One region of the Mesorhizobium sp. CA16 genome, then DNA from elsewhere that is predicted to be linked to it. Evidence: predicted binding sites of a transcription regulator. Region 1 holds the regulator's gene; each other region holds the start of a gene.

Region 1 (2,188 bases):
CCGAGCCGGTCGACGTCGGCGACGCCGACATGCGGGCCCTTGCCGCGAAGGCGCGCGAGAGGGACGGCCCCGAACGGGAGGCTTACCGCCGGGCCGGCGAAGCGCTTGGTTTCGGTCTCGGCAGCCTGTTCGCCCTCATCGACCCGGCGCCTGTCGCCATGGTCGGCGTCAGCGCGGCCGCCTTCGACCTAATCGAGCCGGCGCTAAGGGAAGCGATCGCCCAGACGGCCGGCGGCCAGCACTCCGAATCGATCTCCTTCGACACCGAGCCGAACGAGTTGCCGCTGATCCGCGAAGGCTGCGCCATGCGCGCGCTGACCTTCGTCGACCAGGAGATTTTCGCGCCGGGAGGCCAGGCAAGAGTGGGGACGGGAAAGAACGTGGCCTGAGGCAGCCTTGAAGAGGTCCGGGACAGCAGCAGACGCTTGAATTAGCGAAGGGAAGGCCCCGCAGCTTCGTCATTCCAGGGCGGAGCAGGAGCGAAGCTCCGTCGCGGAGACCCTGGAATCCATGCCGCTACCTCACGCGTCGGGCGCAGCGGCACAGAATTCTGGACTGTCGCAACGCATCGACATCACGGAATGGATCCTCGGGTCTGCGCTGCGTCGCTGCGCTCCTTGCTCCGCCCGTGGATGACGAAGCACAAGCGTCTCGGCTAACCGCCAATGCACGCGATCCGATGCTGGAGACACAGAACCCGTCAGCGTCTCGGCCCCTATCCCTAATCTTCCCTGATCGCGTAACCCGCCCCGCGGATGGTGCGGATGACGTCCGGCATGCGGCCGTTGTTGACTGCCTTGCGCAGGCGGCCGACATGGACGTCGACGGTGCGTTCGTCGATATAGATCGTCTCGCCCCAGACATTGTCGAGCAGCTGGCTGCGCGAGAACACCCGGCCGGGATGACGCATCATGAATTCCAGCAGCCGGAACTCGGTCGGGCCGAGCCTGATTTCGCTCTTCTTGCGGTAGACGCGGTGCGACTCGCGGTCGAGCACGATGTCGCCGACCTTGAGCACGCTGGACAGCACCTCCGGCTTGGCGCGGCGCAGCAGCGCCTTGACGCGCGCCATGAACTCCGGCGTCGAGAACGGCTTGACCAGATAGTCGTCGGCGCCGGTCGAAAGGCCGCGCACGCGGTCGCTTTCCTCGCCCCGCGCCGTCAGCATGATGATCGGCAGCCGCTCGGTCTCGGGCCGCATCCTGAGGCGCCGGCAGAGCTCGATGCCGGAAACCGCCGGCACCATCCAGTCGAGCACGAGCAGGTCGGGAACGTTTTCCTGAAGGCGGATTTCGGCCTCGTCGCCGCGGGTCACCACTTCGACCTGGTAACCCTCGGATTCGAGATTGTAGCGGAGCAGCACCCCAAGCGGCTCCTCGTCCTCCACCACCATGATGCGTGGCGCGATCATTGGCAGATACCCTTCGTCAGGCCGCCGGCGCCGACATTGTCGTCTCGTCCTGCTTGGGACGATTCGCGGGCAATTGCGTGCCGGTCAGCACATAATAGGCGTTCTCGGCGATGTTGGTCACATGGTCGCCGATGCGCTCGAGATTCTTGGCGCAGAACAGAAGATGCGTGCAGGCGGTGATGTTGCGCGGGTCTTCCATCATGTAGGTCAGGAGCTCCCGGAAGACGGATGTGTATTTGACGTCGATGCGCTCGTCGTCGTTGCGAAGCTTGGCCAGCGCCGTGGCGTCGCCCACCGTATATTCCTGGATCACGGCCTGGACCTGGATCAGCACCAGTTGCGCCATGGAATCGATCGAATGCGTGAGGTCGCGCGGCGCGGCGCTGACGCCGACCGAGCCGACGCGCTTGGCGATGTTCTTGGCGAGGTCGCCGATGCGCTCGAGGTCGCCCGCCATGCGGATCGAGCCGACCACGTTGCGCAGGTCGTCGGCCATCGGCTGGCGCTTGGCGATCAGCGTGATGGCGCGGTCGTCGAGCTCGCGCTGGCGCGCGTCCATGATGGCATCGTCGGAAACGACGCGCTGCGCCATGGCATTGTCGGTCTCGAGCAGGGCCTTGGTCGAAGCGCCGACCATGGAGGCTGCGAGATCGCCCATGTCGTTGATGAGCCGGCTGATCTGCCTCAGATCCTCGTCGAAGGAAGCGACGGTATGTTCGGCCATGATGATGTCCTCGTATGAGCTCAGCCGAAGCGGCCGGTGATGTAGTCCTGCGT
Region 2 (2,188 bases), on a different contig from region 1:
AAATGGCGGGGCATGCCGGGAGGCGCGATCATCGACGTCTTTTCGATCCCCGGACCTTCGAGCAGCAGCGACGGGCCCGAGGCAAGATCGTCGACCAGGAGGATCAGCGTCGTCGAGCGGTCGGGATATTCCTGCGTGCCTTGCGCAAAACCGTCGAGCGCCGCCATCTCCTTCGGATTGGCGATCAAGGCGAAATGCGCGTCGGCCGGCGTGTTGGCCGAGGGCGCGCCGGTGTGAAAGCCGAGCCAGGCCTTGACCGCGGCTTCGGCCTGCAGCGGCTGGTCGAGCCAGACCGGCGTGTCGTTGTCGCAGAGCGAGATCGCCACGGCGCCGGCCGTCGCCGACAGCGGCGCCGGCGGGCGGGCGAGCTGCGGCAGCGGCTGGACGGTGCCGGGGCGGGCCATCGCGTCCATGATGGCGCGGAACACCGCCTGGGCGTTGAAGACCGGCTCGGCGAAGCCGCCGTCGATCGATTGCGTGGCGATATCCATCAGTCCTCTCCGCGCACCATGGTGAAGAAATCCACTTTCGTGGCCGCCGTTTCGACGCGCTTTGTCTCGCGCGCCGCAGCAAGCGCCGCGCGCAAGGGCGCGGCAAGCTTTGTCTCGACCGCTTCGCGGTGCGCCGGGTCCTGCCACAGCGCGTCGGCGATCGCCGCTAGCTTGGCTTTTCCCTTGTCGCGGCCAAGCGCATAGGAGTGGCCGACCTGGCCGGAGGGCAGCCGCACCGTGGCGCGGGTGACCGTCGCTTCGCCGACATTGAACGGTGCGCCACCGCCGCCGATCCGCCCGCGCACCGTCATCAGTCCGGTTTCGGGGCCACGCAAAAGCTCGGCTTCGGAGGGCAGGCCCGACTCGTTCCACAGGCGGGCGATCTCGTCGGCCGCGGCATGCGCCAGCGTCGCCATCAAGGCCTTCCGCCCGGCCTGCTCGCGCGCTTCCTGTCCTCGCATGGCATCGCTCCCTGCATAGAGAAATTTGTCTATTGATATAGACAACTATACAAATTATACTCACTTGGTATCGGGAGTCCATGACGGGTGGATGACAACGGGTGCAAAAGTTAGGGGTGAAGACGTTGGAGGCGGGGAAATGACCGGGCTGGCAAGCAGCATCGAAAGGCGCAACGGCGTATCGCTATGGCGGCAGATCGCCGACAGGATCCTGCAGGGGATTGCGAGCGGCGATTTCGCCGAGAATGCCGCGCTGCCGCCTGAAGTCGCGCTGGCCGAGCGCTACGGCGTCAACCGCCATACGGTGCGTAGCGCCATTGCAGCACTGGTGCAGGAAGGCGTGCTGAGGGCCGAGCAGGGACGCGGCACCTTCGTGTTGTCGCGCAAGCGGCTGTCCTATCCGATCGGCGCGCGGACGCGCTTCTCGACCGGGCTGCAGGGGCAGACGAGCGAGCGGCATATCGCGCTGCTGTCGTCGTCGACCGAGCCGGCCGGCCGGCGCATCGCCGAGGCGCTGGGCATCGCCAAAGGCGCTGCCGTCATCCGCCTGGAGACGCGCGGCGAGGCCGACGGTCATGCGGTGTCGCGCGCGACGACCTGGTTCGATGCCAAGCGCTTCGCCGGCATCGAGGCGGCAATGGCGGAAACGGGATCGATCACCGCCTCACTGAAGCGCTTCGGCATCAACGATTATCTGCGGCATTCGACCGTGCTGTCGGCGCGCCACGCCGACGCAGACGATCTTGCAGCACTCGATCTGCAGCCCGGCGCCATCGTGCTGGTCACTGTCGCCGTCAACGTCACGCTCGACGGTGAGCCGATCCAATTCGCGGAATCGCGCTTTCCCGCGGAGCGGGTGGAGCTGAAGTTGTCGGTGTTGTAGGGAGTGCCGGTTTTATACGAGACCGTGATTGATCTGCTTCACGCTGATGTCAGGTCGCTTACTTGTCAGCGGCTTGGCGTTTGAGGCTCGCCTTCCCCCACTCCGTCTCGGCTTCGCCGAGCCACCTCTCCCCCCTCCGGAGGGAGAGGAAAGGAGCACGCTGGCGACCGGAGAAGCAGTGTGTCCGGTTGAAGAGCGTTGGCTGCAAGGCTCGCACTCTTCCTCTCCCCCGTCGACCGGGGGAGAGGTGGCTCGGCGAAGCCGAGACGGAGCGGGGGTCGACCTGTGCGGCGCTCCGTCAATTCGGGCTGAGTTCACCGCCTGTCATGTTATCACCCGACCTCTATGACCGC
Region 3 (2,188 bases), on a different contig from region 1:
ATGACAAGGCGCAGCTGCAGCGCGGCCTGAAGGTCTACAAGGAAGTTTGCTCGGCCTGCCACTCGATGAACCTGGTGGCTTTCCGCACGCTGGAAGGCCTCGGCTATTCGGAGGCGCAGATCAAGACTTTGGCCGCCGAATACACCATCCATGACGGCCCGAACGATGCCGGCGACATGTTCGATCGTCCCGGCAAGCCGTCGGATCACTTCCCGGCGCCGTTCCCGAACGAGCAGGCCGCGGCATCCGCCAATGGCGGCGCCGCCCCGCCCGACATGTCGCTGCTTGCCAAGGCGCGCGGTGTCGAGCGCGGCTTCCCGCGCTTCATCTTCGACATCTTCACCCAGTATGCGCAGGGCGGCCCGGACTACATCCACTCACTGCTCACTGGCTACGACCAGACGCCGCCGGCCGGCATGGTGATCCCGGAAGGCACGCACTACAACCCGTACTTCCTGTCCGGCGTGTCATTGAAGATGCCCAAGCCGCTCTCGGACGGTCAGGTGACCTATGACGACGGCTCGCCGCAGACCGTCGACCAGTATGCCCGCGACGTCTCGGCCTTCCTGATGTTCGCGGCCGAGCCGCATCTCGAGGATCGCAAGAAGACCGGCTTCCGCGTCATGATATTCCTGCTGGTGTTCGGCGCGTTGGTCTACATGACCAAGCGCAGGGTGTGGGCCGACGTGGTGCACTGAGGCGGCGTCGATCGCAAGAATTTTGAAAGGGCGCCACAAGGCGCCCTTTTGTATTTCGGCGCGCGCAAACCGGGGCGTGTCACATGACCGTCATCGCTCGTGGCGATCCTGCCTCGCACTCAGCAAAGGATCGCACCCATGAAAAGATATGCATCGCTCGCGGCGGGTTTCCTGCTGCTTGTCACCGGATATGCCGCCCATGCCGATGAGGCCCAGCCTTTCGTCACCAGCAAGGACATTGACCTGACGATGATCCTGCCGCCGCCACCGGCCAATGACTCGGCGGAGACCAAAGCCGAGCTCGGCGAGGTGCTGACGCTGCAGGTGACGCGCACGCCGGAAATGGAAAGGCGCGCCATCGCCGACGCCGAGGAGAATATCTGGCGCTTCGCCGACGTCATGGGCCCGAATTTCAACAAGGAGAAGCTGCCGAAGTTCAGTGCCTTCTTCGATCGCGTCGTGGCGACCGAAGGCGCCGTCGTCGATCCCGCCAAGGATGTCTGGAAGCGGCCGCGGCCGCATCAGCTCAGCGATCTGGTCAAGCCGGTCGTGAAGCTGTCGAGCTCCGGTTCCTGGCCATCTGGCCATGCGACGGTCGGCACCATGATGGGCATCGTCCTTGCCGACATGGTCCCCGAAAAGCGCGCCGAGATCATGGCGCGCGCGGCCGAATTCGCCCACAACCGCGTGGTCGGCGGCATCCATTATCCGTCCGACATCGAGATGGGCAAGATCTCCGGCAGCGTGATCGCCGCGGTCCTGCTCAACCGTCCAGATTTCAAGGCCGAGTACGAAGTGGCGCGCTCCGAGCTGCGCTCGGATCTCGGCATGTAGCCGCTCGGTAGCGCCTGCTTTTCGAAGGGCGCCTTCGCGGGCGCCCTTTTTCATTATGGTCGAGGCCGATCGGTGCCGATCCTTTGCCGGATGTGCTTGTCTCTGGCGCGACATCGCGGTAGCCCTTGTCGGTCGCGTCGGGCAGTAAAGGCCGACGCCGCCAAATCCGACAGCCGGACACGCGGAAAGCCTCGATGAAATCCTCCCTCGAAGACACGCTGCTTGCGGCCATCCGCACCATTCCGGATTATCCCAAGCCCGGCATCCTGTTTCGCGACATCACCACGCTGCTTGGCGACGCGCGCGCCTTCCGCCGCGCCATCGACGAGCTGGTCCATCCCTATGCCGGATTGAAGATCGACAAGATCGCCGGCATCGAGGCGCGCGGCTTCATCCTCGGCGGCGCTGTGGCGCACCAGCTTTCGGCAGGCTTCGTGCCGATCCGCAAGAAAGGCAAGCTGCCCTACGAGACGGTGCGCGTCGCCTACAGCCTCGAATACGGCCTGGACGAGATGGAGATGCATAAGGACGGCGTCTCGCCGGGCGAGAAGGTGATCGTGGTCGACGACCTGATCGCCACCGGCGGCACGGCGGAAGCCGCGGTGAAGCTGCTGAGGCAAATCGGAGCCGACATCGTCGCGGCCTGCTTCGTCATC
Region 4 (2,188 bases), on a different contig from region 1:
CGCGGTCGTGTTGGCCAATACGCGAAGGGAAGACGATCGGATCGATTATCTCAGCAAGGCCGGCTTTCCCTTCGCCACGCTTGGCCGAAGTCAGTCCGGCGGCGACACGTATCCTTCACTCGATATCGATTTCGAGAGGGCGGGTGATGAAGCCGTCGACCGGCTGGTCGCGCGCGGCCACCGCCGCATTGCCGCTATCCGCCCTTCGCTTGATCTCAACTTCGGCTACCTGTTCCTCGACGGCTACCGCAAGGCACTGAAGCGGCACGGTATCGAGGTCGACCCCGACCTGATCGCCGACGGCTTCATCAACGAGACCGGCGGCTACCAGGTGACGCCGCAAGTAATGCGCTCCAGAAACCCGCCGACGGCGATCATCTTCAACAATGACGCGATGGCGCTCGGCGGCTGCAAGGCGCTGGCCGAGATGGGTATCAAGCCGGGCCATGACATGGCCGTGATCGTCATCGTCGACACGCCGCTCTGCCGCTACTTTTCGCCGACGCTGACCGCCTTCCGTCCGTCGCTGGAGCCCATGGGCCGGCGGCTGGCCGAGATGCTGCTCGCTTCGCTTCCCGCATTCGCCGGCCCTGAGGGCACACGCATCATCCGCGAAGTCTGGCCGCTGGAGCTGATCGCAAGAGAGAGCGATTGAGCGGAGGCGCTTTCCCTTCTCCCCCTGTGGGAGAAGGTGTCGCCGAAGGCGACGGATGAGGGGTGCTCCAGATGGCACCAGCGTCTCACTCCGCTGGAGCACCCTTCATCCGTCTCGGCGCTACGCGCCGATCCACCTTCTCCCACAAGGGGAGAAGGAAACTGTCATGCAACCATCACGTTCACGTCCTAGACCGCTCGACGGGAACCGGCTCGCCGCATCGCCGATGCGCGTTCCTTCCAGGCCGCTCTGCTCGTCAAGAAGGGGATATCGATGAAACATCTCAACCGGACCGTCGCGCTCGGCGCGGCACTCGCCTTGTTCACTTCCCTGACCCCGGCGCTCGCCGACGGCGTCGCTTACGTCAACAAGGGGCTCGTCGGCATCGGCCGCATCCCGGCCAACCAGAAGGACAAGTTCGGCGAGACCTTCGGTTCAGGTTCCGGCATGGCGATCGATACCAAATCCTGGACGCGTGAAGGGGCCACCTACAGGGGTTCGCTCTGGCTGCTGCCGGACCGCGGCTACAATGTCGTCGGAACCACCGATTATCGCCCGCGCCTCAACACCATCTCGGTCGAGCTGGCCCCGACCGCTCCTGGCGCGGCGCCCGCCGCCGGACAGGAACAGTCGGGCGTCAAAGCGACGCTCGCCGACACGATGCTTCTGACCGACGACAAGGGCGCCGACGCCACCGGCCTCGATCCGTTGAACGGCGTGCGCGCCGCCGCCGGCGACATGCCGATCCTGCCGCAGGCCGAAAACGGCAAGTTGGCGCTGGACGACGAAGCAATCGTGCGCCTGCCCGACGGCACGATGTTCATTTCCGACGAATATGGTCCCAACATCTACCGCTTCTCGGCCGAAGGCCGTCTGATGTCGGCGACCCAACCGCCCGCGGCTCTGGTGCCGATGCGCCACGGCAAGCCGAACTTCGCTTCCGACAATCCCGGCCCGGGCGCCGCCGAACCTGATCCGAAGGATCCCGAGACCGGCCGCCAGAACAACCAGGGCCTCGAAGGCATGTCGATGACGCCGGAAGGCAGGTTCCTGATTGCCGTGCTGCAGTCGGCGGCCCGCCAGGACGGCGGCGATTCCGGCTCGACCCGCCAGAACACCCGCGCGCTGGTTTACGACGCTTCCGATCTCGCCCATCTCAAACTGGCGCATGAATATGTCGTGCCGCTGCCGGTATTCAAGGATGCCAAGGGCAAGACCAAGGTGGCCGCTCAGAGCGAGATCGTCGCACTCTCCGACAAGAGCTTTCTGATGCTGGCGCGCGACTCAGGCAACGGCCAGGGCGTTAAGGGCGACGAGTCGCTCTATCGCAAGATCGAGATCGTCGACCTCTCGGCCGCCACCGATATCGCCAACGGCCCATTCGACGCCGCCGACAAGCCGGTCGCGCCGAAGGGCATGCTCGACCCGTCGGTGACGCCGGCCAAGCTGACGCCGTTCATCGACATCAACGACAAGGGCGAGCTCGGCCGTTTCGGCCTGCACAATGGCGCGCCGAACGACAAGGACAACCTC

The links. The regulator PhoB, encoded in region 1, activates phosphate uptake and scavenging genes when phosphate is short. The targets are predictions, from matches to a motif close to TGTCATNNANCTGTCAT.
Region 2: the regulator PhoB is predicted to act here: its motif matches at 1,033-1,049, upstream of phnF (phosphonate metabolism transcriptional regulator PhnF).
Region 3: the regulator PhoB is predicted to act here: its motif matches at 776-792, upstream of LB525_RS02010 (acid phosphatase).
Region 4: the regulator PhoB is predicted to act here: its motif matches at 818-834, upstream of LB525_RS27935 (esterase-like activity of phytase family protein).

What each region holds. Positions count from the first base shown of each region.
Region 1 is NZ_JAIUHP010000012.1:110,768-112,955, reverse strand. It holds gene LB525_RS18025 (ROK family protein) at 1-389, shown strand, start outside; gene phoB (phosphate regulon transcriptional regulator PhoB) at 722-1,411, opposite strand; gene phoU (phosphate signaling complex protein PhoU) at 1,428-2,135, opposite strand; gene pstB (phosphate ABC transporter ATP-binding protein PstB) at 2,156-2,188, opposite strand, start outside.
Region 2 is NZ_JAIUHP010000014.1:169,985-172,172, forward strand. It holds gene phnH (phosphonate C-P lyase system protein PhnH) at 1-491, opposite strand, end outside; gene phnG (phosphonate C-P lyase system protein PhnG) at 491-952, opposite strand; gene phnF (phosphonate metabolism transcriptional regulator PhnF) at 1,092-1,835, shown strand; gene LB525_RS20170 (zinc-binding alcohol dehydrogenase family protein) at 2,168-2,188, opposite strand, start outside.
Region 3 is NZ_JAIUHP010000001.1:402,924-405,111, reverse strand. It holds gene LB525_RS02015 (cytochrome c1) at 1-698, shown strand, start outside; gene LB525_RS02010 (acid phosphatase) at 837-1,532, shown strand; gene LB525_RS02005 (adenine phosphoribosyltransferase) at 1,727-2,188, shown strand, end outside.
Region 4 is NZ_JAIUHP010000035.1:13,712-15,899, forward strand. It holds gene LB525_RS27930 (LacI family DNA-binding transcriptional regulator) at 1-655, shown strand, start outside; gene LB525_RS27935 (esterase-like activity of phytase family protein) at 929-2,188, shown strand, end outside.